2 regions of the Lysinibacillus sp. NPDC095746 genome follow, and region 2 is predicted to be linked to the other one. Evidence: riboswitches for the same ligand, from Rfam matches in the RefSeq annotation. Region 2 holds a riboswitch; the other holds the start of a gene.
The links. A riboswitch is a leader RNA that binds a small molecule or an ion and turns the genes downstream of it on or off. The one in region 2 is predicted to bind cobalamin.

Region 1: linked by a shared signal. The riboswitch ahead of nikA (nickel ABC transporter substrate-binding protein) and the one ahead of ACIQ7N_RS08030 (hypothetical protein) in region 2 are both predicted to bind cobalamin.

Annotation. Positions count from the first base shown of each region.
Region 1 covers NZ_JBIWGL010000026.1:46,884-62,708, reverse strand. The annotation lists gene ACIQ7N_RS18025 (ABC transporter ATP-binding protein) at 1-264, opposite strand, end outside; gene ACIQ7N_RS18020 (ABC transporter ATP-binding protein) at 276-1,049, opposite strand; gene ACIQ7N_RS18015 (ABC transporter permease subunit) at 1,060-1,872, opposite strand; gene nikB (nickel ABC transporter permease) at 1,874-2,827, opposite strand; gene nikA (nickel ABC transporter substrate-binding protein) at 2,899-4,512, opposite strand; cobalamin riboswitch at 4,658-4,850, opposite strand; gene ACIQ7N_RS18000 (hypothetical protein) at 4,973-5,971, opposite strand; gene ACIQ7N_RS17995 (VOC family protein) at 6,189-6,602, opposite strand; gene ACIQ7N_RS17990 (hypothetical protein) at 6,770-7,384, shown strand; gene ACIQ7N_RS17985 (M3 family oligoendopeptidase) at 7,702-9,507, opposite strand; gene ACIQ7N_RS17980 (YjcZ family sporulation protein) at 9,970-10,086, shown strand; gene ACIQ7N_RS17975 (Dph6-related ATP pyrophosphatase) at 10,414-11,103, opposite strand; gene ACIQ7N_RS17970 (ATP-binding cassette domain-containing protein) at 11,223-14,393, opposite strand; gene ACIQ7N_RS17965 (SRPBCC family protein) at 14,717-15,133, opposite strand; gene ACIQ7N_RS17960 (ArsR/SmtB family transcription factor) at 15,130-15,456, opposite strand.
Region 2 covers NZ_JBIWGL010000008.1:41,283-57,107, reverse strand. The annotation lists gene ACIQ7N_RS08045 (tyrosine-protein phosphatase) at 1-279, opposite strand, end outside; gene ACIQ7N_RS08040 (hypothetical protein) at 412-1,134, shown strand; gene ACIQ7N_RS08035 (ABC transporter substrate-binding protein) at 1,123-2,088, opposite strand; gene ACIQ7N_RS08030 (hypothetical protein) at 2,085-2,633, opposite strand; cobalamin riboswitch at 2,833-3,038, opposite strand; gene ACIQ7N_RS08025 (hypothetical protein) at 3,269-3,817, opposite strand; gene ACIQ7N_RS08020 (C40 family peptidase) at 4,362-5,573, opposite strand; gene ACIQ7N_RS08015 (ABC1 kinase family protein) at 5,983-7,971, opposite strand; gene ACIQ7N_RS08010 (M23 family metallopeptidase) at 8,068-8,952, opposite strand; gene ACIQ7N_RS08005 (c-type cytochrome) at 9,158-10,108, opposite strand; gene ACIQ7N_RS08000 (DsbA family oxidoreductase) at 10,368-11,072, opposite strand; gene ACIQ7N_RS07995 (sulfite exporter TauE/SafE family protein) at 11,086-11,862, opposite strand; gene ACIQ7N_RS07990 (sulfurtransferase TusA family protein) at 11,949-12,176, opposite strand; gene ACIQ7N_RS07985 (MBL fold metallo-hydrolase) at 12,335-13,462, opposite strand; gene ACIQ7N_RS07980 (DsrE/DsrF/DrsH-like family protein) at 13,546-13,941, opposite strand; gene ACIQ7N_RS07975 (sulfurtransferase TusA family protein) at 13,954-14,502, opposite strand; gene ACIQ7N_RS07970 (rhodanese-like domain-containing protein) at 14,580-14,876, opposite strand; gene ACIQ7N_RS07965 (rhodanese-like domain-containing protein) at 14,889-15,179, opposite strand; gene ACIQ7N_RS07960 (metal-sensitive transcriptional regulator) at 15,273-15,533, opposite strand; gene ACIQ7N_RS07955 (sulfurtransferase TusA family protein) at 15,794-15,825, opposite strand, start outside.

The DNA.
Region 1 (15,825 bases), on a different contig from region 2:
AATTATTTTTTTGTGCTTACTCGTTGCTTCGTAAACATTAATACCTTGAAATAGAACCTCCCCTTTTGTTGGTCGTTCAATTCCTAAAATAATGCGGCCTAATGTACTTTTGCCTGAACCACTTTGACCGACGATTCCTAAACATTCACCCTCTTGAAGCGAAAATGTCACCTCTTGTAATACAGGGGCTTTCCGTCCTCGTTTGAACATGAATGGTTTGTGACCATACTGCATCTCTATATTGTTCACTTCTAGCAGCGTCATATTGTTCACCTCTAAAACATAATTCTCGATTGTAAAAGTTTTTTAGTATAGGGATGCTGAGGTGCATCAAAAAAATCATAGACATTCGTGTGCTCAATTATTTCTCCTTGATACATCACGGCTACATCGTCAGCTAGCTCAGCAATAACACCAATATCGTGCGTTACAAGAATAATAGCAGCTTCCGTTTCCGAACGAATACGATGAAATAATGTTAATACTTGTTTTTGATTGACTGTGTCAAGGGCTGTCGTTGGCTCATCTGCAATATAGACAGAAGCTTGTATCGCCAATGACAAAGCAATCATCATTCGTTGTAACATTCCGCCACTTAATTGGAAAGGATAATAGTGCAAAAGCTGTTCTGGATTAGGTAAATTGACTTTATCCATAGCATCAAGGGCAATCTGTCTCATTTCTTTTTTAGTCATTACAAAGTGAGCTTTTAATGATTCGCGAAAATGGCTTTCGATTGTTTGAATACGATCAAAAGCGATAGACGGATTTTGCATAATCATCGACAGATGCCTTCCACGATACGTTCGCAATTTAGTGGCTGATACATTCAATAAATTTTCTTGTTGGTAGATAATTTGGCCTTGCGTAATTTGCGCCGAAGCCGGTAATGATTGCATGATGGCGTGGCAAAGCATCGTCTTTCCACTACCACTTTCCCCTATAATCCCTAAGACACGCCCTTTATAGGCTGTCATATTAATAGAGCTTACGATATTTTTCTCACCGATTTTTACCGTTAAGTCTTGCACTTCTAAAACTTTCTCCATAAATCCCCCTTTATTGGTCAAGATTCTTGAAACTACTTGCCAAATAATTCAATAATAGCACAACAAAGACGATGGCAAGTCCAGGATAAAGCATTAACTCAGGATGTTGACGGATATATTGTTTTCCTTCACTCACCATCATTCCCCATTCAGGGATGGGGGCCTGCACGCCAAGTCCAATAAAAGAAAAACCTGCGATTTCTAAAATAACCTTTCCTATATCTAATACGACAATTGTTACGATAGGTGGCAGTAAATTGGGGATATAATGGCGTATGATTAATTTGATTCCTGAAGTGCCACTGATTTTTGCTGCTTGAATAAAATCTTTTTCATTCATCCCAATAAACAAACTTCTTATCAGTCTTGAATAATAAATAAATTGTGTAAAAACAAGTGCGATTAACACATTTTTTAAGCTAGGACCTAATAAACCTAAAAGTCCAAATGCAAGGACAAGTGTAGGAAAAGCTAATAAAATATCACATATTCGAATAAATACATAATCTATCATCCCTCTTTTTAGCGCAACAAAAGCACCTAGTAAGATTGCTAAAAGAATGGCTACTAGTTGAATAACGAGCGCAGATCCTAAAGAATAGCGAACACCTAAAAGCAATCGTGAGAAAACACATCTTCCTAGATGATCTGTACCTAATGGATAGTCCCATGTTGGACCTAAAAATTTCTTTGATATATCGACCGCTAAAGGGTCATGGGGCATTAAAATTGGCGCAAACAGTCCCAACAAGCCAATGACCAGCAGTATCGTTAGACTAAATAATCTTTTAACATTTGCACGTTCTTTATGTAATAGACTCACTTCAATCTCTCCTGTCCTTCATCATCAGATGAGGATCCAATAGACGATGCAATACATCTGTGCATAAATTTGCAAGCACATAGATGACAGCAATAATCAATACATAGCATTGTACAACTGGGTAATCTCTGTTAATAATGGATTCTATTAAATACCTCCCGAGTCCCGGCCAACTAAAAACCTGTTCTACAATTACTGCACCACCTAGTAAATTACCAAGCGTCATACCTAACACAGTAGATAGCGGTATAATAGCATTTCTCAAAACATGACGTACGAGGATCACAGAGTTTTTTAATCCTCTTAGCTGTGCATATTGAACATAATGCTGTTGTAATTCTTCAATGATGGTTGTACGGATAAACTGAACGAATAGTCCAATTGTTGGTAAAGCTAGTGCGAGTGCGGGTAAAGCTAGATGAGCTAGTGTGCCCTTTCCATTTGTCGGGAAAATCCCTAATTTCAAACTAAATACATATAGTAGTAAAAAACCTAACCAAAATGTTGGAATCGAAACACTCATGATCGTCAATAGTCTAATGATTTTATCGATGATGGAATGCTTATACAAGGCACTTATGATCCCTAATGGCATACTTAATCCTAAAATTAACACAAATGCAGCAACAGCTAATTCAATGGTTGCTGGTAATTTAGCGAAAAGTTCATGTGCTACTGGTAATTTACTAACAAAAGATGTACCAAAATCTAAATGCAAAACGCCTTTTATCCATAGTAAATATTGAATAAGAAAAGGTTTGTCTGTTCCAAGTTCTTCACGCAATGCTTGAATGGCTTCTGCTGTTGGCGCAACTCTTGCCAATCTAAGAATGACCTCCGCAGGTTCTACTGGAACGAAACGAATAAATACAAAGGTCAGGATGGATACGCCAAATAATACAAACGGCAATGTCAAAATTCTTTTTAAACAAAACATCCATGTCGATTCATACATGCTGTCACTTCCTAATCAATCCTATGATAAAGAGAGAGCTGTCTTTGATCGACATACTCTCTCTTCTATACTTATTTTTCTTTATCCATTTGTGCATATGGAAGATCATATTCAGAGGCACGTGGCGCAAAATCCTTCATATATGGCTGATAAATCATGCTATTTGTTTCGTAAGATATAGGATAGAATAGTGCTTGGTCATGGAACATTGTTAAAATATCCGTATAAAGTTGCACGCGCTCTTTTTCATCTGTACCTACTAATAATTGATGAATTTTAGTATCGATTTCTTTGGCAGTTGGTAAGCCTAATTTCGCTTCATAGACACCATTAGCGTTTGGTGTAGCTGATTCATTAGCAAAGCTATGTGGATCTGTTGGTGGTCCATTTGTACGCCAGAAATTAATATCAACCTGATTATCCATTAATTTTTGCAGACCTACCATCACATCTGCGCCTTCTAAATTCAATTGTACCCCTATTTTTGCTAGTTCACCTTGCATGAGTTCCGCCATTGGCTTTTGAATCGCATCTGTTGCAATGTAGATTAAATCTAATGTTAGTGGCTGTCCGTTTTTAGAGCGAATTTTTTCACCCTTCTGTAGCGTCCATCCCGCTTCATCTAGCAATTGTTGCGCTTTTTTCGGATTATATAAAATTGGCGCTAAATTAATATTGGCATAAGGCACAGCATCCCAAAATAGTGTATTGGCCACTTTTTCAGTACCATGTGTAATACTGTCAACCATTTGTTCCTTATTGATTACATATTGAATCGCTTGACGTACCTTTAATTCTGCTAACGGACCTGACTGTGTATTCAACAGTAGCGCACGTGTGGATAAAGGTTCAGACGTAGCAGTTTTATATTTCCCACTATCTTTTAAAAACGTATAGTTATCTAAACTAATGATGCCACGACCATATATTAAATCTAATTCTTCATTTTCAAAGGCCAACGAAATAGATTCTGAATCAGGGATAATTTTTACTTTTATTTGTTCTACAAGAGGTTTTTCTCCCCAGTAGTTTTCATTGCGACTAAATAAAGCGTATTCATCCTTTTTGTATTCTGTTAATACCCATGGGCCTGTCCCAATTGGTGTTTGGATTGAATCTTGTGTCGCATCACCTTTAGGGAATCCATTATCACCTAAAAAACGGAAAGGTCTTACGAAGGCAAGTTCGTTTAAGACAGGGTAATAGGGTTCATCCAATTGCAAACGAATTGTAAAGTCATCCACTTTCACAACCTCTTTAATATGATTAACCATGCCCATCCAAGAATGCATATCACGATTTGCTAAAACTGCATGAAAGTTACGAATCACATTGTCTGCATTAAAAGACGTTCCGTCAGAATACTTAACATCTTTTCTTAAATGGAAAACATAAGAGGTTTTATCCTTAGAGATGTCCCAACTTTCTGCTAGTTTCGGCGTAATCGTTCCATCATCATTATATTCAACCAATGATTCATAGACCATTGCTTGTGCTGTCATTTGATTTGGTAAATATGTATGGGGATTTAATGGACCTACATCTAATGGCCACCCAATCGTTATCATTTTTTCGTCTGTCTGTTTTTTCGATGCTGTCTCTCCCTTTTCATTGCTTGTACAGCCAGTGAGTAAACTGAACATCAAAATAAGCGTGAAAGGTAGTAAATACTTTGTCAATCTCATTTTATGTCTCCTTCTTTGTTTGTGGTGCACTAAATGAATCTAAAGATTGAAAGAAGGCATAAAAAAACCTTATTCCAAAAGAATAAGGACAGAATAACTTACTATAAGTAAGCCTCTATCCATCTCCCTATCTTTCGTAGATCATCAATGAATCTCTTTACAAGCAGGCATTCTGGCTCATGAATCATAATTTTGCTTCACCTTCCCAAGTAATTTCTCAGTGGTTATCGAAACAAAACTCCTCATTTACAGCTGCGGGACAGCATGGGATTTACACCCATTTTCCTTTTAATTGAATGAAAGCTTATTTCACTCAAACTTGTAATGGTTGCTATGAAATTAGTATTAAACATATCATGCTCTAATGTTCGCGTCAATTTTATTTTCTGAATATAATAAAAACCTACTAGTAATGGCTAACACACAAAGGCCAGGTAGCTTAACCTTGGCCTGTTTTACTTCATATGTCAGCTTTCTTTAATGAAAACAACGTATAGACCGTATCAATTTCATGGGATTTTTCCAAAACCCACGAGGTTTGGGTTAAAATCCGCTGCAATCCCTCTAGCCCAAGATATTGGATTTGCACGCCAATAAACTCTGTAAAACCCAGGTATCCCGGATTTACATGCGCCCGGTCGAAAATTAATGAACCCGTGACCCGAGCGTCCGCCGGGGAGTTAGTATAGAAATGGTTTAGATTTTCAATGATGGCTGCATCCGAACCGTACTCAAATAGACCACCCTCCGATGAACAGAGTTGAATCCAGTCGGAACGTTCTAAACTCATCTTTAATAATGCCTCTGGTTGACTCCAGTCATAATAAATAATATTGAGGGCAATGTCCAGGTCATGAAAGCGTTCCCCTGGCTGCTTCAAAGCATCGATGCATCGCTTGGCAAAATTGGGGCCATAAGTATCGATATCTAAAATATTGATTTCAATCTTACGTTCCTTAAGTAATTCTGGGTCCGATTCTTGAATGAGAATTAGGGTGTTGATACTGTCGGTAGCGGCCCCTCCAGCGATATTGAAGAAACAAAGGTTCCGTTCAGGGAATTGCTTAAGCTGGGGTAGCAAAATTTCCGACTGGCGCCGACAAAGATCCCTCAGCCTGATTCGGAGTCCCATAAAAGAAGTTTGCTTCACCGCCCACTTATCCCGGAAACCTAATTTTATCCCTTTGCTTAAGCCGGGGCCAAGTTTGTACAGCAAAGTACGCATGCCGCTAAGATAGGAATTGTCAACATTCGACATTTTCACAAAGATGTTGCGGATAAAGCCAGGCATCTTTTTTAATGATTCAATGCTCCTGGCTGACTTAAGACAGCTCAAATGATACGCCTGTTCATCAATACTTGCGTTGAAAAGGGGATGAGTAATATCTAAGATAGGCAATTGAATTTCATTCTCGAAAACCGCATAAAGAATTCGCTTATTTTCATTTGCATTGTCCACTTTATCACCACTCTATATCAATTTTCAAAGCCATTTTGGTGATCAAACAACAATTACACCATTACCTCACCTCATCTGCATTTTTTACAATTGACTATTTTTATATATTCTTTTTTCACTAATCTGCTCCTTTAGCTAGCAACAACCTTATCGAAAAAAACTTGATTACAGAAAAAGTTTAATCATTCTTCTTGTACTAAGCACCAACTTTTATCACTTAATCCCATATAGACCAAGCAGCCTCAATATGATTACCTGATGGGTCGGTAACAACAAAGTATTTAGCATTTTCTCCACGCCAAATAATTTCACTAACTTCTACGCCATTATTCTTTAATGAGGTATGTGTAAATTCTAGATCTGGACAATTCAACGTAAAAGTTTGATACAGGCGACCATCGCGTAAAAAATTTGCTGTTGTATGATCCTTTGTTTCTACAAGGACTAATACAACATAGCCTTCGGGCGGTGTTAATACTGCTACATAACCAATATCATCCTGAAACTTTGGTGTTTTAAGCTTAAATTCTAGCTTATTCTGGTACCATTCAATTGTTTCATCGATATTATTAGCTGGTAAATAGAGATAGCCAATCCTACTGAATAACGAATTTTGCTGCGTAACTTCCAATTCCCTCACTCCTGATTAAAAATTTTAGGTTGGTTACTAGTATTCTACAAAATCCAATATATCCCTTTTTGTCATTGAAATAATTGTTCGACAAATGTTTTTTTACTAACGACGTAGAATATTTGAATAAGGTTTGGAAACAATACACTTAAAAAGGGCTTGAGAACATGAAAAGAATTGTTTTTGTTGTTTTACTTTTATTCGTTCCAGTGGATGCTGTTGAGCTAGTATCTGCTAGTTCTCTACAATTTACTAAAGATACATTTGAAGTCGATGAGCAGCAAGAATTATCAATAAAACAAGCGATTGAATTAGCAAATCCACCAGCATTAAAATGGAATAAAAATGCTCAATTAATAGATGCAATAAATATTGATTTAGATAAGCGTAGGAAATCAATTGGAAGTAACGGCAAAAGAAAGCATTGGAATATTTTGTTTGGAGTGCCAGAAACGAATAAGGTTTTTTTAGTAACCATTCATGACGGAAAAATAGATTATACAAATGATGTAACGAGGGATGGTACTTCTCCTTACCCTAAAAAAGAGTTTATACAAATGAAAGATATTCAATATGATTCACCTGAATTGCTTCAAAAAGCTCTAAAAATCGGCGGTATTTATCCAGGTGAAAACTGGGCTAAAGGGTATAATTTTATGCTTAGAAAAGATATAGAGAGAAATGTTACTATTCTATTAATAATAGGTTGGAATAGTGACCAAACAAAAATGAAAGAAATGGGCTTTAATGCTTCCACAGGAGAATACATTAAGCCTAATTAATTTCATTCCTACTTGTTAGCTAACGCGGGCTTTAGTGAAATATAGACAAGCAAAAGCAATCTTTTTTATTTAAATTGCACCAACAAAGCCAACTTCTTAGCGTACAGGAAATTGGCTTTCATTTTGTCGGAATAGCGAAATCCCAAACGGTAAACACATTAATAAAATATGAATGGTCCACCTTTTAAATAATGATTGAATGTACATCTTCTGCTTTCGAAATTATCCGCTATCTGCTGTTCATATGCCTACGAGATGCTTGGTTAATGTTTTCACCATATTTAGTAAGTCCAGCCGGAAACTCCATTTACGAATGGTTAGTTTATACACTCATTACTTAATTTGATAAATTCATCCACATCATTCATGCATAATTCTATTCCTTTTTTCCAAAAATCTTCCGAAGTGATATCTTCACCTAAATGTTTCATCACTAAATCCTCTGTGCACATACTTCCTGAATCACGAAGCAAATCTAAATAACAGCTTTCAAATTCTTTACCTTTTTCTTTTGCCTTTGCAAATAAGCTCAATGCAAACAAATATCCAAATGAATAAGGAAAATTATAAAAAGGAGATTGTGTCATATAATAATGTGGTGTCCATATCCATGAATGCAGTGAAGGATTATCGAGAGAACTATCATAGCCTTCATCTATTGCTTCCTGCATCATTTCGTTTAAGCGTGATGATGAAACAATGCCTTCTTTACGTTCTTCATAAAATTTCTTTTCAAATAAAAATCGAGAATGAATATTCATGAAATTCATGACACTACGCTTTAATTTCTCATCAAGCAAAAATAATTTTTCATTAGTAGATGTAGCTTTTTGCATTGCCGCATCTAATATAATCATCTCTGAAAACGTTGAAGCAGTTTCAGCAATGCACATTGGATATTGTTTATTCACGCCATTAATAGATTTCATTGCATCGTTATGGAAGGCATGTCCTAATTCATGAGCAAGTGTTAATACATCTGTGATTGTACCGCCAAATGTCATGAAAATTCTTGATTCTTTCGAAAGTGGAAAGCCTGAACAAAATGCTACAGCAGACTTATTTGCACGATCTTCAGCTTCTATCCAGCCTTCACTAAATGCCTTTTTAGAGAAATTTTCTAATTCTGTTCCGAATGCACTAAAATGCTCCAAAATAAAATTAACAGCATCTTCGTATTCAAATTTTTGTTTTTTTGTTGTCATAGGTGCCCAAAAGTTAAATGATTGCATCTTTTTATAGCCATTTATTTTTGCTTTTTGATTTAAGTAGTCAGTGAAGGGTTTTTTAAATTTATTAACGACAGACCACATCGCATGAAGTGTCTCCTCCTTCATACGATTTTTAATTAAAGAATCTTGTATTACATTATCAAAGCCACACTTCTTGTAAACTTGTAATCGAAAGCCTGCAATATGATTTAATATTTTCGCAAATAGTTCCGCATTGTCTTTCCACGTATCTTCTAAAGCATTATGGGATTCTTTACGAACGTCTTCATTAGGATGTGAACGTAAGTTGATAGCTTGACCGACGGATAAATTTTTTTGTTCTCCATTTATTTGAACTTTAATCGTAAAATTATTTATAAAAGAATTATAAAATTGCCCCCAAGCATGATAGCCATCTACCATGAGGTCTGAAACTAAATTTTGTTCTCTATCTGAAAGGGTTGTCTCACCATCTTTACGCCATTCATTCAGTATAAATTTAAAGTTTGCTAAAACATGAGTATTTAGTAGACCCTGCCACAAATGGTAATCAATTTTTACCAGAGTATTTTTCACTTTTTTCAATGCCGATTCAAAACGAGTATTTATTGTCGTAATGATCCCTTGCAGAATAATAGCCTCCTGATCTTTTGGACTTTGCGCAAGAAGGCAAGTTATAAAAGAATTTGCTTGAGATATATTCGTTCGAATATCTCCTATGTATTCAACTAAAACTGCAATATTAATTGATTCGTTTATTTTTTGAGGAACATTAAAGGAATTTGCTTTTTCTTCAAATTCAGAAATTTCTTGTTCTAAATATCTTATATGTTCATGTAATTGTGATGATTTACTTCCACCTTGGAACAGACTATCTAAGTTCCATACTTGCCTATACTTGGTTTGGCCCAATCATTTCTCCCCCTTAAATTTTAACTTTTCAGCAATAATCAAACGTACATTCCCATCTTATCACATCATGGAACATTAGTGAGTATTATTCGCGCAATTGTTTAACTATTGTTAATTTACTAATATAATCAAAAATATAACTAAATTAACGTTAAGTTGCCCTTTTTGGCATAGTTAAAGTATAAAGAAGAACGGAAAATTTGAAATTAGGTATGCGCGTGTTAATACGCAAGACAGACGTTATCACTTCAATTTGCTGTAATTGTCGAAGTACTTTGCGTTTAATTGAAAATGTGGAAAATTTTGAAGCAAAAGATATTTATATTGTATTTCTGCAAGATAAAATTGACAGAACTACAATATGAGAAGTTTTTTTAAAATTTATATTCAAGGAGTAGATAAATATCGCAGTTCCTTTTAACAACTATTCATATTATAGATTGTAGAAAGGAGGTAATAACTATGTCTGAATATTGCGGTAGCGGTAGTGGTTATGGTACTGGTTCAGCATTTGCGCTAATCGTTGTACTATTCATTCTATTGATTATTGTCGGCACTAGCTTCATCGGATTCTATTAATACCCAATACCGCCATCTATCCCATGATTTTTAGGATAATATAAAGTTATCCTTTCCCTTCGAATATTTAAAAAGGGTCATTATCCTCCGGTGACCCTTTTTATATTTTTTAAAGAAAAGTATATAATTTAGTCGCATTTGGAGAGGCACTGAGTGTCGCTTTGGAGTTAGAAAAAAACACTTACCTTTCTTGTACCAATAACTAAAATCATTCTTTGAGAAACCCCATCTCAAATAGAAAGATATGCCCCATGTTATTCACCGCAATATTTATATTTATTACGCTATTTACAACTATACTCTTGTTCACTTATTTATAACATTTAGTTATTCATCTAGTTCTAAAGGCAAAAAAGCATATTCTCCATTTCTAATCCTCGCACATTTACGAACAGGAATAGGTTGTTTGAAAATTGGCCCATCTAATACTGTAGTATGGAACTCTCCACCTTCTCCGCAAGGGTCAATACCCCGAGCTTCAAGCTCCTTTATGTATTCATAGGTTAACGTCCGCCCTAAATCTTCCTCGCGCATACCTAAAGATAAATTAACAGTTACAATGATTGTAACAAATCCTAGGTTTATGAACTCTTCAACGGCTTCACGATGACCCATCTCCCATAAAGGCATGCCTAGTTTTAAGCCAGCATTCTTCGTAACCTTGTCATGCCAACAACCATGTTCAGGCATATCTAAGTCTCCTGTTACTAACACTTCAGCCCCTTGATTTTTAGCTTTTTCTAAAAGGCGCATAAATACCATTTCGTATTCTGTCCAGCTTGCTGCTGCAGTATAAACAGGTAAACCTATCGATTTCGCTTGTGCATGTATAAGTTCCGGAGGCATTCCATGTGATCTTGATCGTTCACCTTCTTCCTCCAACATGACGATTAATCCAAGCGCTTCTCCATCCTTCATTGCTTTATATAAGGCTAAGACACTATCCTTTCCTCCACTAAAAGAAGCGATGAATTTCTGCCCTCGAGTATTATTTTTCCAATCCATTAATTCTGCCATCCATATCTTTCCCCTTTAATTGCTAATGACTTTTTAGAAGCTCATCTTCAGAATATCATAAAAACTCATTTGCAATTTTATTATTGCAAATGAGTCTATATGAAGTAACTTTCGAAAATCTAATTGTTTTGCTCTAGGCATTGGTAAATGGCCATCATATCTCGTTTATTCAACTCGCGAATACGGTTAAAAATTGGAATATGTGCAACCGCCTCTGTTCGTAAGCTTTCTTCCACAACGTCACTTACTTTGCCCGTTAACCATGTTTGTACGTCTACACCATCGATAATTTCTTTTCGACCTTCATTATTGATACCACTTGCAGAGCAACTAACACATGGTACGGATAATTTATAGACGCCATCATGGAGATTATCTTCTGATATGACTTTCTTCCCATTACAGAATGGACATTTATGACTTGCTTTAATTTTATTCATTTGTGTCACAATTTTTTTGTAGCCAAATGCTTCATAGACGTACGTTAGTTTTTTGTATTTTCCATTAGTGAAATACTTATCTATGATAGTTTCTCTCGTTTCGTCAATGTTGGCAAAATCACAAATTGTTATTAAATTTTTGCTGCTGATTGCATCGATATTGTCTTTAATTTTGTCCCAAAACGGTAAAACATTATTTAGAACAATTTCATAACCAGCAAAGCTTACTAGCTCTAATTCCAGCATTTTTAACGATACTTGTGTTTCTCTAGGAAGTAAGGAGACATCTTCCGTAAGAGTCATATCGCCGCCTACAATTGCTTTTAGTTTTTCAAGCTCTGGTAAGTTCCCAACAGTTTTTATGACCTGTTCAATAGGTTGATGTATTATCTCGCGAATATCAGTGTCTCCAAACGTTAGTTTTTTCTTATGGTTTAGCACCGCTCCTCGACAAATTGGACAGGCAATCATTTCTTTTGATTCTTTCATTTGTTCTTTAATGATTGATTTCGAAATAACGATATAACGCCCAAGGATAAAATTAAAACCTTCCCATTTTTTTGACGACTTACTAGCTTTATCATAAAATGATTTTTCCCAATAACCATAGAGGAACGTATGTCTTTCTTCCTCTGTCATTTCATTGTAGCTTTTACTAATATCTTGACCCAGTTCATTCTTGATCTCATCAAAGAGGAATTGTAATTTCGGATATTGATAATATTTTAATACTTCCATCACGTCTGGATGTAATAAGCCATCCCAGAACGGCACTGTTTTGTCTTGTATGACGATATCAAAATCAAATTTTTCAATTTGCAGGCGTCCAGAACAGCTAGGACAATGGTTTTCTTGACTAAAGAAATCGAAGCTTCTCGTATCTTTATTCGTCGGATGGGCAGCCACGATATGGTTAATTAATCCACCGATTTCATATAAAAAACTATACTGACTATATAAGTGTCTTTCTAGATCAATGGCGACGACTGGTGCGATTGTTGCTGATTCATACTCACCATAAATTAAACGGGCCATTGATGACAAACTTTTTAAAATACCGCCTTTATAAATGTTTTCGGCATTTTTAAAATAGCTAATATGATGGTCTTCTAAGTAATGGATGCCACTTTTTGTAGCAAGTGTTGAAGAGATATGCAATGAAGCATCACTATCTGTACGGTTAAGTTGACTAAAATAATTATCATGGTCGACAACATCAAGGTGTCGAACAGGCTCCTGCTGTCTTTTTCCAAAATCAACGATAAAATCAGAGCTCTCAATCATATAAGCATTATGTTCAATCATCATGATAGAAACAGATTCGTCTTTGAGAATGTCCCTAACACTACCAATAAATTGGTTTAAAATATTTTGTGATAAACCTTTTGAAGGCTCGTCAAAAATAAATAGCGTATGGGGGTTTCTTGCGTTCGAAAATAGCTCAGACACTAAATGAACACATTGAAATTCCCCTGTCGATAAAGATTGTGTTTTTCTTTCTAATGTTAAATAACCGAGACCCAGCTTAATTAATAAACTTAAGCGTTTATGAGCAATGTCTTCATGTGGAAGCTCCTCAATAATGTCCTCAATGGAACGTTGGAAAATATCATCAATGTCATCACTGTATTTCGTCATTTTCTTTTTAATATCAAGGAACGTTGCAACCGTTGATCGGCTTGTAATTGATTGGTTACGGTCTTGTCCTACCATGACTAATTTATCTTTTGGATATCGTTTTAGGAAGTCCTTAGAGATACACTCATTGACGAGGGTTGATTTCCCACAGCCAGATTCACCTGTAAAGGTTACGAGTCTATTTTTTGGAATCTGAATGTTAGCCATTTCAATATTACGACAGTAAAGATCATGAAATTGATAATAGTCAGTAGGCATTGCCTGATTTCGTTCCCAATAGACTGGTTCTGGACGTGGTGAAACTTCGACAATTTTACCGCCGTATTTCCCACTGCCAGGTCCAAAGAACAGCTGCTCATCCGCTGTATCTAGCACTGTATCAGAATGATCAATAAGCCAAATTTGGTTTTTATAGCCCAATTGTTTAATTTGCTCTAAAATTTTCAACAGCGTTTGATGATCAAGACCAACAGAAATTTCATCAATAATAATGACCGTATTTTCACTAGCTGCCATAAATTCTGCCAAGTACAGTCGAGTTAATTCCCCTCCAGACAAGGTACCCATGACCCGATTTAACGTTAAATAGCCAATATTCATTTGGATAATATTTGTAAGAATACGTTGTCTTTCCTCGCTAATCGCCAATTCCGCTGATAGGGAATAAATCGCTTCTATACTTAAATTGTTTATATCGGAAATACTATGTGGTTGATTCCATAATTCAAACTTATATTGCTCAACTTCCGGATTATAGCGCTTACCCTTACACTTTTTACATTCGACATTTTTAGTCGTACCACGCCCTTTACAAGCAGGACACCACCCCAGTGCATTATTAAAGGAAAAAACCTCTGGAGAAAGATCAAACTTATCTGCCAGTTTTTCACGTATCTCTTTAAAAACACCTGTATGAGTACCAACTGTCGAACGTGGATTAGTAGAAATGGATGATTTCCCGAGAAAAAGGACTAAAGGCATTTCTTCCATCTTGATGGCACTGAAATTTGTTTCCATAATAGTAGGAAACAAATACTGATATTCTGCCTTTGGCAATAAAGAAACTAGACGCTTCTTAGATTCTTCACCAATTGTTTGGCAAAATGTAGTTTTACCAGAGCCCGATAATCCAGCAATTCCTAAAGATTGATCTTCCGACAAGTTGACATCTAAGCGGTTTATATTGTTAGCAATTAATTGATTTATTTTCATCGGATATTCTCTCCATTCCATTTAGTATTGTCATGTTAGCACAACTTCAACTGCATTTGTTATGTTTATGACATCCAATCAATTATGCCTCGGCATAATTGCGTCCGGAATCGGCTTTGTGCAAGCACAAAGTACTCCTTTCCGATTCCGTGACATCCGCCGGAGGCTTTAACTTCTTTCAGCAAAGGCTGAAAGAAGTTAAAAAAATGACGCTTTCTATGTTCCGAAAGCGTCCGATTGTTGAAGAACAGTTTATTTTATTCATTTCTTATTTGATACCTGCTTTTGATTTAGAAAAGCAAGTATCATAATGGAGAAATAGTTTACAGTTCTGCTAACACTTTTTCGAGCTGATTACCATTGTTAATCCAAGCGTATTTTGCTCCTTCGATTGCTCCTTGACGAGCTTTTGTTGCTTCACTGAATCCGCTTTGATCAAGATGTAAATGTGTAGTGCCATCTGAACCTTCCGTCAACGTCCATGTCACAGTAGTTGTTTCTCCGGCACTTGCCCAAGTATAAGATAATGTATGAGGTTCTTCTACTTTGAGCACCTCACAATTGACAATTCCATCCCACCATTCATTTGGCTCAGCTCGGAATTGGAATTTATGTCCTACGACTGGTTTAAAGTCATTTTTCCAGATCCATTTTGCAAGAGTGTCTGAATCCGTTAATGCGTTCCAAACTTTCTCGATTGAACTTGTAAATTGATAATCTAAAGATACATCTGCTTTCATTTTTCTTCCTCCAATAAAAGATTTAATCTAGCCATTCTTTCTTTCCAGAATCCTTCGTAATACGATACCCAATCTTGAATTTCTTGCAATGGTTTGGCATTCAATCGATATCTCGTTTCCCTACCAACCCTTCGAGCAATTACGAGACCAGCATCTTTAAGGATCGCCAAATGCTTAGAAACTGCTGTACGCCCCATTTGAAATTGAGACGTTAATTCGTGAAGAGGTAATTCTTCCGCATCTGCCAGCAAGCGTATTAATTGACGTCTTGTTGGGTCAGCAATAGCAGCATAAACATCACGGTCTTGAGTCTTGTCGCTCAAAATCTCCTCTCCCTTTTAAATTGGACACTAAATGGTGTCTTAATTATACGACACCATTTAGTGCCCAGTCAATTTTTATTTTTGGCAAAATGTTATTGATTTTATTCTTCTAACATCAAGTATTTTATTAATCGCATGAAAAATGTAAGTAAATTGTAAGGGTACATTTGCGAGTGTAACGATGCAAATTGCTAACGTGCCACAACATTAAAAATGAATGTCAAATACACCTACAATTTGACATTCATTTTGATTGATTTTTACTGTTTCCAATAGGAAGCAAAAACAGTTTTTTTAATTGTAATTAGAAAGGATTGTCAATCATAGAGCCTTCAGTTTTACTACAAATTTAATTTGCATCTTTAAAAT
Region 2 (15,825 bases):
AGCATGATTTCCCTTTGCCGGTATTTGAATATACTTGGCATACGGAAATATCGGATTAGGATTATTTTGAGCCTCATGGTTGTCTCGATAATCAAAAATTGTTTTCACACCTAGCGTTTTAAATAGCTCCTTATCTGCTTTCGTCATTTTACCAAGTGCTGCTGAACGATAAATCAAACCATTCTTAACAGTACGCCCATCTCTCGACTTATAACCACCCATATCACGAAAATTATAAACTGCTTCAAACGGAACAATCTTCATATCAAACTGTTTCACTCACTGCACCTCTCTCTGTTAGCAAGCATTCTTATCTCTATATTATAGAACAATTCGATATAATACCAATTTTCGCACTAGGGAATGTCACACGCTACTTTGAACGCGGAGGGGGGATTTTAGCGATCTTTATTGAAGCGAGGAGAAGGCCGTTACCTGATCACTTTTTCATCAAAGCGGAGTAGTTATCCACCTTACCTGATCATTTTTTTCATCAAAGCAGAGCAGTTATCCACTCTACCCGATCACTTCTGCTTCAAAGCGGATCAGTTATCCACCCTACCTGATCACTTCTTCATCAAAGCAGAGCAGTTATCCACTCTACCTGATCACTTCTTCATCAAAGCGGATCAGTTATCCACTTCACACGATCACTTTCTCTTCAAAGCGGATCAGTTATCCACTCTACCCGATCACTTTCTCTTCAAAGCGGATCAGTTATCCACTTCACACGATCACTTTCTCTTCAAAGCAGAGCATTTATCCACTCTACCTGATCATTTCTTCATCATAGCGGACAAGTTATCCACTCTACCTGATCACTTCTTCATCAAAGCGGATCAGTTATCCACTCTACCTGATCACTTTCTCTTCAAAGCGGATCAGTTATCCACTCTACCTGATCACTTCTGCTTCAAAGCGGATCAGTTATCCACTCCACACGATCACTTCTGCTTCAAAGCGGATCAGTTATCCACTCCACACGATCACTTCTGCTTCAAAGCGGATCAGTTATCCACTCCACACGATCACTTCTTCACCGAAGAGAAACGGATTTTTACCCGGGTATTTCACTATTATCCGGCAAAAAAGCTGCCCTTGATAAAGGACAGCTCCAAAATACTATTTAAATAACTCAGGGTATACTGCTTTTGCGATTAACTCAACTGCTTCTCCAATACGCGGACCTGGACGATTTGAAATATCAGTATCTATAGAATAAACCGCTTTATTTTGAATAGCAGTGATTGAATTCCATCCATCACGGGAAAGAATTTCTGCCGCTGGGTCTTTCACATAGTTTACTGTTGTTAAAATAACATCTGGATTTTTCGCAATAATATCTTCCTCAGATACCTTTACCCAGCTTTTAAGGTCAGCAAAAACGTTGTTAACATTTGCAGCATTTAAAATCTCTTGTTGGAATGTACCAGAACCAGCTGTATAGATGTCTGGCTTTGGACTAATTTCTAAATAGATATTTTTCGGTTCTTTCACATCTTTAACTTTCGCTTGGACATCGGCAATTTTACCTTTAATATCTTCATTTAACTTGTCACCTTTATCTTTGATGCCCATAACCGTTGCGACTTGTTCGATATCCCCATAAACATCATCAAATGATTTAGCTGATTGAATGGCAAACACTTTAATACCTGCATCCTCAAGGCCTTTTAATGCATTTAAATTTTCTTCATCTTTACCAGTCGTATAGGCAATTACGACGTCTGGCTTTAACGCTAAAATACGCTCACTGTTGAATTTTACAGAATCAGAAACACGCTCAATTTTTTGCGCTTCTTCTGGATACGTATCAAACTCCGTTGCACCTACGATTTCATCTCCCACACCTAGAGCAAATAAAATTTCTGTATTACTCGGTTGTAATGAAACAATAGTTTTAGGAACTGCATTAAACTCTACTTCTACACCACGGTCATCCTTAACTTTATAGCTAGTAGTTTTCTCAACTTGTTGATCTTCCTTAGAAACCGTTTCTTTTTTTGCATCCTCTTTCGTGCCGCAGCCAACTAATACAAGGGCCAGCATCAACACAGAAAGCCATTGTAGCTTAAACATTTTCTTCATTTCATTGATTCTCCTTTTTTCTTTTTCATCGGGTATGACTTACTAATAAACGGTATTTCAGCAATACCAGCATGCTGATTCATATAGACAGCCATTACAAAAAACACATTGGCTAGCAATCCTAAATAATCAAAGAGAATAGCAGGTACTTCCCGTTCTTCAGATACTTTGTGCAAAACACGGTATGATTTTTTCGCCTCACTACGGCATACATGTAATGCAGTAGCAGCCCCTGTCCCTTGAGGTAATACAAAGTTTTGTATTTCATCCTTAACATGACTAACATAGAAATCATAGCGATCACTTAGCCAAGTCAAATCATCTTCGGTTACCGCCAATTTACCTCGTACTGACCCATTTACATGGTAAGCCATTGGTAAAATGGCTAGTAAATCATCTGCTACTACCTCCACAGTTTCCCTTTTTACCGCCGCTAAAGCGACACCAATATGTGTTGTAAGGCTATCTGTTCTAATTTCAAAATCTACCGTTGATGCCTTTTCACGCATAAATGGATAACAAGAATAACGTGCATCTTTTTTCAAATCTAAGTCCCCGCTTTCCTTCGTGAAAAATTCTACTTTATTCACACCTTCTTAAGATTTCTTCCGGTGAAAGATGAGTGTACATAAAAAAACGTTGTTCCCATTCCTAAGGAAACAACGAAAATAACATAAATAGTGTCATATAGACACGGTATAGCCTATGTATTTGCCGCATATTCTCCTAGCTTCCGAAGAGTTATCATACGTTCAAACAAAGGTCGGTCTCCTGGCTTGTACAGTTCACTACATTCAATCATGTTGTACGTCATAAAAACCTTCCCATCAGCTCATTCGACAGTGGTATATCTTTATGATTCCTGTACTTACAGTTGCGGAAACAGCTTCGGTTTTTCACCGAATTCCCGATTATGCTATAGTTCAGCACCCTTATTCTGCAAGAATTATTCACTTGTTATGCAGTTTATCATAGATTAATAGGAAAAAATAGATGTGGAATTAGAATAAAACAAATACGATGGGTAAAGATCATGCAGGTATCACCATATGCACGCGGGTGTTTTCATTACCCCACGGGCATTTCATATGCTCATGCAGGTATTATATTTCATAGATAGATGGTATAAAAGCTATCTCTCAACGAAAGTATTTGCGCAAAAACAGCTATTTTACAGCTTTTAACCGATTGCATTCTTATATTTCTTTTTGTATTTACCATCTTCTTCCTCTTCGATTAATCGCTGTGCAATCTCTAGTAGTTTCGGGTCTTTCGTTTCATCGAATAGCTTTTTAAAAGATACAATAATATCATAGCGTATCGATGTCGGGTGCTTTTCGTCTAAGCATATTTGAAATCTTTTAGCCAAATATGACACGACTAAATCTCTTTGTACCTGCCCTGCTAAACCTATTCTCCAAATCGCCTGCAAAGTTTGCCTCGCAGTTTCTGTTCTTTCATCATACGTTACTGCCCAAATCTTTAAGAAGTCCTCTAATACTCTTTCTTCAGGATCACTTTTTGCCGCCAATGCGCATAAAAATTGTGCAGCACTTGCACGTACATGTCCATTTCTATATGTAAGAGCTTGAACAAGTTGTTCCCAAACTGAATATGTCCAATCAACTGGTTCCTGCATAATTTTCATTAATTCTTCGTATGATTTGTATTGAATATCAAGGTCACGCTCTGTTAAATTACTAAAAAGTTGCAAAATCTCTTTTTCCATGATTCATCCCTACCTTTATGAACGCAAAAATGGCAAACTTGTTGTATTAATTTCCATCATTCGTTACTTTACTACTACGAAACTAAAGTCACAAACAGTTTAATTTCAAAGTGAGATTTCTAATTATATTTCAAAATTATCAGAAATGAGTATCAATATGCAAGAAAACATTTCTTTCGGCTATAAAGACACATCCTTTATAATTGGAATTAGCCTGCTATGAATCCAGCGAAATACGCTATAAAGATGACAATCATTTATATGGATAATTGATGCTATACCTTACATCGGCTCTATTTTCATTTTAGTAACAGGTAATATAGTTGTAAATATATCTACTTATGTAAATTTATTCATCTTAGATGTTATTTTACTCATTATTCATCGAGTAGTCGAGCCTTAAATTAATGGATTTATATCCGGCTATATGATTTTTACTCGGAAGACCTTAAATACCGTCAAATAATAAAAAAGGTCATCTTTGTAATTTTTTTTTACAAGGATGACCTTTTCGCTATTTAAATCGTCTATATAATAGTAGGGCTTATTGAATACGACCGAAGCCTACTAAATATTGATTCCACCAATCAAGTGATTCAATGACAACACCTTTATTTTGAGCATCGATCATCGTGTTATTTCCTAAGTAAATACCTACATGCGCTATGCCTGATCCATAGCTGAAGAATACTAGGTCACCTACACGTGCTTCACTTGCTGAAATACGTTGTGTTGCTAAATATTGCTGTGATGCTGTACGTGGTAAAGATACGCCTGCTTGTTTGTAAGACCATTGTACAAGACCTGAACAGTCAAATCCTGTTGATGGGTTGCTACCACCCCAAACATAGCTACGGCCTAAGAATTGCTTTGCAGTTGAAATGGCATCACCTGAAGATGCAGTACCTGAACCAGAACCAACAACGACTTTTTGTGGTGCTTTTTCATTGTTCGCTTTACCACTATTGTTAGCGTTGCTAGTATTACTGTTACTAGTATTATTGTTAACGTTGTTATTTGTTGCTTGTACTACTGGAGTAGCTGCTTGAAGTGCACGTAAACGAGCTGCCTCTTCCTCTGCTGCTTTACGTTCTGCTTCTAAACGTTCTTCTTCTTGTTTCGTTGCAATTTGTGCCTTTAATGCAAGAGATTTCGCTTCATTTTCAGCTTTTTTCACTTCCATTTCGCTTTCCTTTTGTTGAAGCTCTTGGAATTGCTTTTGAAGCTCTTTTTGTTTTTCATCTAATGTTGTTTTTTGTTTCTCTAAGTTAGCTTTATCCGCTTCTTGTTGATCTACTAACTCTTGGTCAGCATCCATTAATGTTTTTACCGCTACGACACGGTCCATTAAATCTGCAAAGCTTTTTGCTTCCAGAACAGCATTTAAATAAACGCCCACAGTATTATCTTGAGCTTGGTATGCAGCCATACGATCATTTAAAATCGCTGAACGTTGCTCAATACGTTTTTTAGTATCTACAATATCTGCATCAACTTCTTTAATATCTGCTTGTACTTTGTTAAATACTTTTACTTTTTCATCGATCTCTTTTTGTAGTTTAGTTAATTCTTCTTGTAGCTTTTTAACCTCTGTATCTATCTTCGCTTTCTTATCAATCATTTGTTGAGATGTTTCTTCTGCATGCACTACGGTTGGTTGAACTGTATTAAATAATAAGCCGCCAGCTAGTGCTAATGCTAGCACCATCGACTTACGCCATTTATTGCGCTTACCCACGTTATTCTTTCCCTTCATTAGTCAATTTCGCTCTTAGTATTTTAATGTAATCACTGGAACGATTTTTTTATTTTCTCTTATATTTTATTAGCCTTTTAAAGTTTAGCATTATTAGCATAACTTTTATACTATTTCACGGCTTTTTAATCGTTTAGTAAAACTCGCAACATTCTTGTAATATTCATGTAAATTCTATTAAATTCTACAAAACTACATTTTATTCTACATAACAACGTTTTTAACTGCTTTACCATTAGACCCAAATTCTGTTTTGTAATGTTTTTGTAATATTCCACGAGAACATTTACCCATTATGGCTCGATAATGACATCCGTAATCGGCTAAAAGAATTTAAATAAAAAAAGGTAAGGGAGCATTTCCCCTACCTCATCTTGTCGCAAATAATGTGTTTCCAAGCTGGTGCTTCCTATTGCCTCATAGAACGTAGCGCTTGGATAGAAAGGCGTACTAAAAGAATGGCACATAAAAACAAGCCCAAGTATGCAGCTGTATTTAAGTAAACAGCGTACGCGTCACGAATAAATTGCGAGATCGCTAAAAGTGCTACAGAAATAATCCCAAAGGTAATACCTACGAGAAGTAAGACTAAACGGGAAAACAAATTTGTAATAAAACGAGCATTATCCTCATCCGAAAAAACATCGTGATGTAACGTAATTTTCCCGCTCTCCACCCGTTGAATGAGCTGATTAACTCGTCTAGGCATTTTGTGCAATGCCGGAATAAGCATTGCTAATTCTTCTTGTAAACGTTCCTTCGTTGCCATCGGTTCTTTAAATGGCTTAAGGAAGGATGCTCGCATATATGCAGATGAAAACTCTTTCGCTTCCGTGAAAATATCAAAATTCGGGTCAATTACCCGTAATGTCCCCTCTAATGTTACTAATGAACGCAGCGCTAAACCTACTGCTGGATAGAAAGTAAGACCGAAATCACGAACAACCGTAAATAATGCATGTATTAATTCTTCTGTCGGAATTCGATCCACGTAAGAAATTTTCAAGAGAATTTGATCAATTGCTTGCTCTATCTTTGCACGATCTGCATGATCTGCATTTTCTACCAATAACGTTATGCCGTCAAATAAAGTATTTGAATCACTTAGATGAATCCCCATTAAAATTAGCTTTAAGCCCTCTTGTTGTGTAGGTCCCAAACGACCAACAGCCCCAAAATCAAGAAGGATCGGTGTACCATCCATCTCATCAATCTGAATATTTCCCGGATGTGGATCTGCATGAAATATACCCGAAACAAGCATTTGTTCAATGAAAGAACATAAAACAGTCCTTGCAAACTTCCTACGATCATTTTCTAATCGATTAAATTCGGCCGCAGCATTTGCAACGCTTTTCCCCCGTACATATTCCATGACAATAATATTTTCATTACAATATTCTGTATAGATTTTAGGAATCTTTACCTTATAATCGCTTTTTGCAAGAGCATTCGTCACCTGCAATGTATTACGAGCTTCAATATCTAAATGAACTTCCTCACGTAACCCATCGCCAAATCCTTTAGCTAGCTCTCGAAAACCAAGCGACTCAGCCCATGTAGATTTGTTTGAAAGCCAATTGGCAAACTCCTCTAAAATATCGAGATCGTCTCGCATGATTCCCTTTACTTCTGGACGTAGTAGCTTCACCACGACTTCATCAAAATTTTTCAATCGTGCCTTATGTACTTGTCCAATAGATGCTGCCGCAATAGGCTCCATTTGAAAGCTTGCAAATATTTCATTCATAGGCTTAGGAAGTGAGTCTTCTAAAATTTGAGTTACTTGCTCTGACGATAAAGGCTTCACATTATGTTGTAGCTTCTGTAACTCGTCAATAAAAATAGGCGAAAACAGTTCCTTACGAGTAGAAAGCACCTGACCAAATTTAATAAATATCCCACCACATTGCTCCAAAGTAATCCTTAAAGCAATAGCAAGCTCCTTTTCATTTTCTCGTTGTCTTGCGTATTTAATCGTTTGAACAACGCCATTTGTCACTGCTATTTTTAACACCTGACGCAAACGCTTTTGCTGTCGCCAGTAGCTACGAAGGCGCAATAATAAATTTTTTTTACCATTCCGACGATCCCTAGCTGTCATACCACTTGGATCAAATAGCTCAAAAACGAGATAGAGCAGCATCGAAATTAGTAGCATGCAGCCAATCCAAACAAGCGTACTGACCTCTGTCACTGTTTGCATCATTGACTCGTACAAAAAATCTGTATGTCGTAAATAGGTATACCAATAAACAAAGGACGTAAGCGTCACACTAATAACTACAGAAAGAACCCTACGTATAAAATTAATATTTGAACCAATTAATCGACCACTTACAAAATAAATAAGTACTGATACAACAATGAGTTCGATTAAAAATTTCAAATAAATCAACAGCGTCACCTCCGATGCTACTTCCTAATACTGCTAGTATATCAAATTAAGACCTGTACTTCTTTTAATGTCTAGAACCAGAGACCAGAGAAATAGTTACTTTAATAAAGGGTGTGGCTTTATACTAGTATCTTTTTTGGGCATGAGGTCACCATCTATATCACGAAAAAATAGGGGCAGTCCTTCCGCTAAGATAGGATGTATAACTTTCGTTGGATTTTGCCTTTGATGGTGAATATGTAAATGGGGTTCCGAGGATGAACCGCTATTTCCAACACGGCCAATGGAATCCCCAGGTTCTACAGTATCTCCAACTTCAACAGATACGCTACCTTTTTTTAAATGATTAAGTAAAAGATACGTACCTGTTTCTTTTATTTTTATGTACACAAAATTTCCTTCTATCGACTTAAAATCTTCTGTCCCTGGTGTAATGTCAGCTTCATTATTTGAAACAGCAATAACAACTCCAGAAACAGGTGAGTAAATTTCTTTATTCCATATTCCATAATCCTCATTGCTTTCACTACTAATATTATATGGTTCCATTACTAAATCGTAGGCCCATCTCTCCGATGCCCATACTGCATGAGGCAAATTATCTTTAACAGCATTACCGCCCCACCCAACTACAGTTTCTGCAGTTAAAGGCCAGCTTACAGTAATAGATGGTTGAGCACGTTCAATAGTGTTCGGGTAAGCATAAGGAATAATATTCATGGTCATTAGTATTGGAAAGATTAACATTATGTTTACGACTATATTAATAAACAACTTTACACTTTTCTGCTTTTTAACAATAAATATAATCAACATAATCAAATTTACCATCAATCCTAACGCCCCTAAGATTGGTAAAACTAATTTAAGTATTGCCCATGAATACGCTCCATATATCCCACTACTAAAATGAACACTGATCCATAACAATAAAACGAATCCTGTTAACGCACCATTTGTGTAACCATACTTTCGCAACATTTTTTTAATAAAAAACTTCCTCCTACTATCTAAAATTTGAATAATAATTACCATTACCAAATATAGCAATCGAAGGATACCGTGCCTATACGACCTCAGATGTAGATTTCCATCTTTAGATAAAAAAATACCTTTAGATATAAATTATCTAAAGGTAAATGAAACGAATATTATTTCTATTCGCTAGGGATACTCTCTCTTCATTTTAGTTGGCAGAAAGTACTTGCTCCCAATTTATTGTGCCATTTTTAACTTGTTCCCGTTTTTCTTTATTCATAATATCATTAGGACGTTCGCCTTTTGGCCAATCTTTATCGTGATTTTTCCATTCAGGTCGATCCTGCGATAAGATAAAGGCTGCTAAATCAGCTGCATTTTGATCTGTCAAAGTACCTGCTGCACCAACCGGCATATTATGTTTGATGTAGCCAGCCATTTTCGACATTCTCGCCATACCCGCTCCATCATTGAATGAGTTTTTACCCCATAATGCCGGACCTGTATTAGCACCAGTACCTGAGCCATCAGCTGCGTGACAAGTAATACAAGACTGGGCATATACTTCTTCACCATTCGTAACATCCGGTATAGGAATGTTCTTCATAGTAGTTGCACCTACCCATTCACGCTTTGCTCCAATAGGTACACCCTCTGAAATATAGGCGAAGTATGAGACCATTGCTTCTAACTCTTTACTATTCATGTCAAATTTCTTACCGTTCATACTGCGAACCATACAACCGTTAATACGCTCCTCAATCGTTACAATATCACCTGAGCGTGCAATATATTGAGGATAATTCGCCATAACACCTACCAATGACGAAACTTGCTCATCATAACCTGCCCCCGCATGACAGCTTGTGCAAGACAACTGATTCTCAACATATTCTTCTGCAGAAACGTGTGTATTATTTACAAGCTCATAGCCGTATAATATTGCTTCCTTCATAGGTCCATCTGGTACTTCTTCAATACTTGGTGGCGCATAGACAACTGACTGAGCAGCCGCTGTCGTTGGTATTTTTGTTTGTACAGCAGTTTCTTTACTTTCTCCTTTAGCATCCCCTAAAATTTTGTCGCTAATGACTGCCCCCACAAAAAGTGTACCTGCTAACAGTACTGTCCCCGCTACTCCTGCTACTATAGGTTTCATCTACAATACCCCCCTTTGTATAATCACCTATATTTTAGCAAAGCAGCATGGTTTTCGATGTGACTTCCCTCACACCTTACGTAAATAGAACCATTTGAGGATAAAATTACGAATTCTTTTGTTCTATAACACATCAAACGAGACTTAATACCTCTTGCAGTATGCACTTATTCCTACTCATTTTCGCCTTGCGTAATTGCGGCTTTCGCACAGTAAAGATTGCTAAATGAAGATAAAATTGCCGAGTACAGATTTTGCTTTATAATTGACATTCACCATCAGCACAAATAGCTTCACCATCTCCTATCATCTTTAATACCGGCTGAATACCCGCTATCTCTGCCGCTTGATGTAACGTCCGTACAAAAACATCAGTTGGCTCCGCACCTTTAATACCGTAACGATTTTCGAAAACAAAGAACGGAACACTTTGTACACCTAGTTGTTGGGCATCATATCGATCTTTATCCAAAGAATCACTGAAGTCTTTTGATGCTAGTACACCCTTTGCAACTCCAACATCTAAGTTTAAATTTTCAATGACTTTTAACAAGAAACTCTCATCGTTTAAGTCTTTTCCTTTTGTAAAATAACCACTCATAAGCTCTTCCGTATAAACCGACTCTTTACCGAACTTCCTTGTCCATTTTGCTAATCGATGAGCTTTTTCAGTATGAGCTGTTTTCATTTCTTCAAAATTGTAATGCAAGCCAACCTCTTCAGCACGTCTTGCTATACCCTTTGTTATTTCCTTTACTTCTTTTAACGTGGAGTTAAATTTCGCGGCCATCCCATCATATAAAGTTGGTGCATCTTCCTTAGGCGTATTTGGCCCAATTTGGTATGCTTTATATTCAATTTCTACCTGCCCTGAATAACCCGCTAAGTCAATAGCACGTTCCAATTCTCGTTTGCCAATATAGCAGAACGGACATGTAAAATCCGAAAAAACCTCAATTTTCATTCATTACCGCCTCCTACAATATATCCACCCAAATTTTAATAGCAGTCGCCAATATAAGGACCGCTAACATAGCTTGTAAAATTTTCGTATTTAATTTTTTCCCAGCTTTTGCACCTAGTGGAGCGGCTACTAGGCTAGCTATAATCATAATGAACGCGGGGTAATAATTAACTTGCCCCGTCATCAATTTTCCAATTGTCCCGCCTATTGAGGATATTAAAGTAATAGCGAGGCTTGTAGCGATTGTCATACGTGTCGGTATGCCCAATACTACTAGCATGATAGGTACTAACAAGAAACCACCAGCCGCCCCAACAATCCCTGATCCAATACCAACAATAAACGCTAAAACAGCTGCGATTGGTTTATTAAACGTTACTTCATCGAAAGGTTTGTCGTCAATTTGCTTTTTAGGAATTAACATCATCACTGCAGCAATCAACGCCAATACACCATAAACGATGTTAACGCCGTCTTCAGATAAAAATTTGGAGCCATAACTACCAATGAAACTTCCTGCTAATACGGCACCACCCATATATAGCATTAGTGCTTTATTTAAAAAACCACCTTTTCGATACGTCCACACCCCAGCTGCAGAAGCAAAAAACACTTCTACTGCACTAATACCTGATACCTCATGTGCTGAAAAAGCGGCAAAACCTAGTAAAGGCGGGACGTATAATAACATCGGATATTTTATAATCGCTCCACCAATTCCTAGCATTCCTGATACAAACGAACCGACAAAGCCAATTAAAAATATTGTAATGATCCATGTTAAATCCATAGTTTTCCTTCTCTCTACTTACCTCACTAAGGACCAATAACGAAAGGAGGGCTGTGCTACCCTCAAATAGACAACCCCCACCAGTCTTAAGCTTTCTGAATAAAAAATGTAATGACGCCAGCATCCTCAGATTTGTCTAAAATTGTATGACCGCCAGCTTTTGCCCAAGCGGGGATGTCCGCTAAAGCCCCCTTATCTGTTACTTGAACCTCTAAAACTTCCCCTGAAGCTAATGTATCTATCGCTTTTTTTGTTTTCACTATAGGCATTGGACAAGATAAACCCTTTGCATCTAGTTGTAAGTTTGATTTCATATTTTTCTCCTTTGGAACGGCAAAGGTTGTAAGCGATTTTGCCGGTTCTATTTGTTTTTTCACGAATTTACGAAGGATGAGCGCCTTCGCTTCGTGGTATTTACATGCTATAACCATGCATGCGTACTCATTGCATTTAACCATTTTTTATAAACGAACTAGCGAACTGCGCAGCGATTTGGACCAATTTCCATCTCTGTTTGCTCATCCTGCGTTGGGGTAATCTTACCCATATTCACTTGACGAATTTCTTGATATGCATTTGGCTGTGGAGGCAAATGCTCTGTTACGACGCTTCGGAATTTTGCTTCATCTTTAATATTTAAGCCGTGATTTTCCGCAAATAATCGTCCAAGGTGTTTTGCTACAGTTCCATCTTCATTTAGTTCATCAATAATCATAAAGTGAGCTGGTAAAACAATTAAATCATCCGATAATTCTCTGTATCGTTTGTAAAGTGTTTCACGTAAATCACCCACCCAATCTTCTGCTAGACCCGCTAAATCAGGGCGTCCAATTGAATCAATAAACAAAATATCTCCAGTTAATAAATACTTGTTGTCCACAACAAAGGACGTTGAACCAATTGTATGACCAGGTGAATAAATCGCTCCTACATCAACTTGAGAGGCACCAACTCGTACAGTTGTTCCATCAAGTAAAGGTGTATAGTCAAACACAACCTCCTCTGCATCTTTTGGTGGTAAATAATACGTCGCACCAGTAGTAGCTGCTATATGTCGTCCACCAGAAATATGATCCGCATGCAAGTGTGTATCGAACACATATTTAATTTTTACGTTTTTCTCTTCCGCAAAGCTTGTGAATGCTTCAGTAAAACGCACAGCATCGATAATCGCTGCTTCACCCTCAGAGATGACCATATAAGAAAGGCAACCCTTCCCTAAACGTACAAACTGATAAAGCTCACCCCCATCAGTTAAATCTCCAACTTTAATCGGTTCTAAATATTCACTCCACGTTTTCATTCCACCTTCTAAATAAGCGACCGTACGTCCTGCTTCTGATAACATCTCAGCTATCATTAGTGATGATCCTTCTTTCGCACAAACGACTAATACATCTTTATCAGTTGGAATGTTCGGTAAAATATCCTCGACGCCATCAAATAGCTCAAAATATGGAATATTGAGGTATTCAAATTTGTGGCCATCAATTTTCCAATCTTCGAACGCATCCGCATTTCGAACATCTAAAATAAATAGTTCTTCATTGTTCATTACTTTTTTCGCTACTTGTGCTGCACTCCATTTTAGAACTGACACTATCGTTACCCCCCAAGGTATTGTTTTATCGATTTTTTTAGCGGAAAGGACCGTCCTCTCCGCTCGTATAGTTACAAAATAAATTAAAATGTTAATGAAGGTGCTGCGTCTTTAGCAAACTCTAAAAATGTCACAGCTCCCCCAACCTCGATACCTTCAATAAAATCAGCTATCGTTAAACCCATTACATCCATCGTCATTTGACACGCAATCAATTTCACACCTAATTCTTGTGCCATTTCCACCAATTGTGGAATTGCTGGTACATTAGCTTTAGCAAACCCCTCTGCCAAATGCTCCGCTCCAGCAGGCATAGGTAATGCATGCATCCCTTGTTTATGAATTAAATTTAATCCTTCGAACGTAAAGAAAATCGCTACTTCTTTCTCTGTAGCCGCCGCTGCCGTCGCAATATTGAATACTTTATACGCATCGAAAAGACCACCGTTACTTGCAATTATCGCTACTTTATTTGACATAATAAATTCCTCCTAAATATGTTTTATTAAATGTCCCGTCCAGGATGTCATCCCTGGTAGAACGTTAAATACCTTTGTAAAGCCATGTGCCACAAGCTTTTGAGCAGCTAAATCACTACGCTTCCCTGTTCGACATACGACATAAACCTCTTGCTCTTTATTAAGTTCTGAAAGACGTACTTCAAGTTCACCCATCGGAATAGACTTCGCCCCCTCGATGTGTCCAAAAGCAAACTCTGCCTCTTCGCGAACATCGAGAATAAGCCCTTCCCTTTCCACCGCTACTTCTAACGCAATTGTATGTTCAAATGTTTTCTCATCCATTGTGTCGTCTGAGCATTTGCGAATGTAATGTTTAAGCACATTTTCTTCTTCCACAGTCCCAATATATTGATGACCTACAGATTCAGCCCATGCAGCAATATCTGCTTTCGAACCCTTATCTGTCGCTGAGACTTCTAAAATTTGACCATCCACTAAATCAGCCATCGCCTTTTTCGTTTTAACAATTGGCATAGGGCAAGAAAGCCCCTTGGCATCTAGCTGAAAATCTACCTTCATACTCATAACTTCCTCCCTCATACCTGCACGGGTATTATTTTTGTTTAAAAAAATATAGCAAGTGCTACAGCATCTCCTTACTGTACTTCACCATCCCAAGCGAGCATGCCACCAACCATATTGGATACATCGAAGCCTTGACTTTCTAAAAATTGAGTAGCACGACCACTACGACCACCTGATCGACAAACGATAACATATGATTCATTTTTATTTAACTCATGCATACGAAATTCGAGTAAGCCAAGTGGGATATGAATCATTCCCGGAATGTGCCCTGACTCCACTTCATCCACTTCACGTACATCAATTAACTTTATTGCCTGACCTTGTTCTAAAGCTTGTTGTACTTCCTTTGTTGAAATTTCCTTCATGCCATTCTCCTCCTAATATGCGCTCATGCCTCCACGGACATTTGTGACACGTTCAAATCCTTGTTTTTTTAATTGCTTACACGCCTGACTACTACGCATCCCACTTTGACAAATGACCACTATCTCTTTATCTTTCGGTAATTTATCAAAACTCGAACCAAGTGGAATATTTTTAAATTGCGGGATATTTCGCCCCTTATATTCAGCTGGTGTACGCACATCGATAAAAACTTTATCCTTATCATTCAACATACTTTTCAATTGCGCCGCCGAAATTGACTGCACCCCTTTCATTGGCTTCATTCGCCAAACGAAAAACGCTATAACAACAGCAAGTAAAATCCATGTTCCCAAGTAACATTACCTCCGTCCACATACTATTTAGGGTATATAATGTTATCTACTTTTCACGACTAAATCCATCGCTTCTTGGATGGCTGTATTCACTTTTCCCGCATCCCCTTCAGCAGTCGTTACACAGTCCAATAAATTTTCACTAACAATTACACCAATAGTCCGATCAACCGCAGAACGCACGGCAGATAGCTGCGTAATTACATCCTTACAGTTTTTTTCTTCTTCCATCATGCGTAAAACACCACGCAATTGACCTTCTATTCGCTTCACCCGATTAGCCGTTTTTGTACCGTAAGCCATACTATCACGCCTCCTTTCTAAACGATCGATTGAACTTGCTTACGTGATTCATAATATACCCCATTAGGTATATTGTCAACATGCAAGCTTGAATTTTTCTTAATCATCGTTACAATATCAGTTCCCTCTTGTATCAACGCTTTAGCGATCCCTTTCAGGTTGTTACCCTCATTTTCTTATCTTTCAGTTACAAAAAAAAGCGAGAAATCCGACGATTCTATCATCGAATTTCTCGCTTAATAGCGCATTGCTATGAAGACTTACTTCTTTTTAATAGTTATTGTCCAAGCAG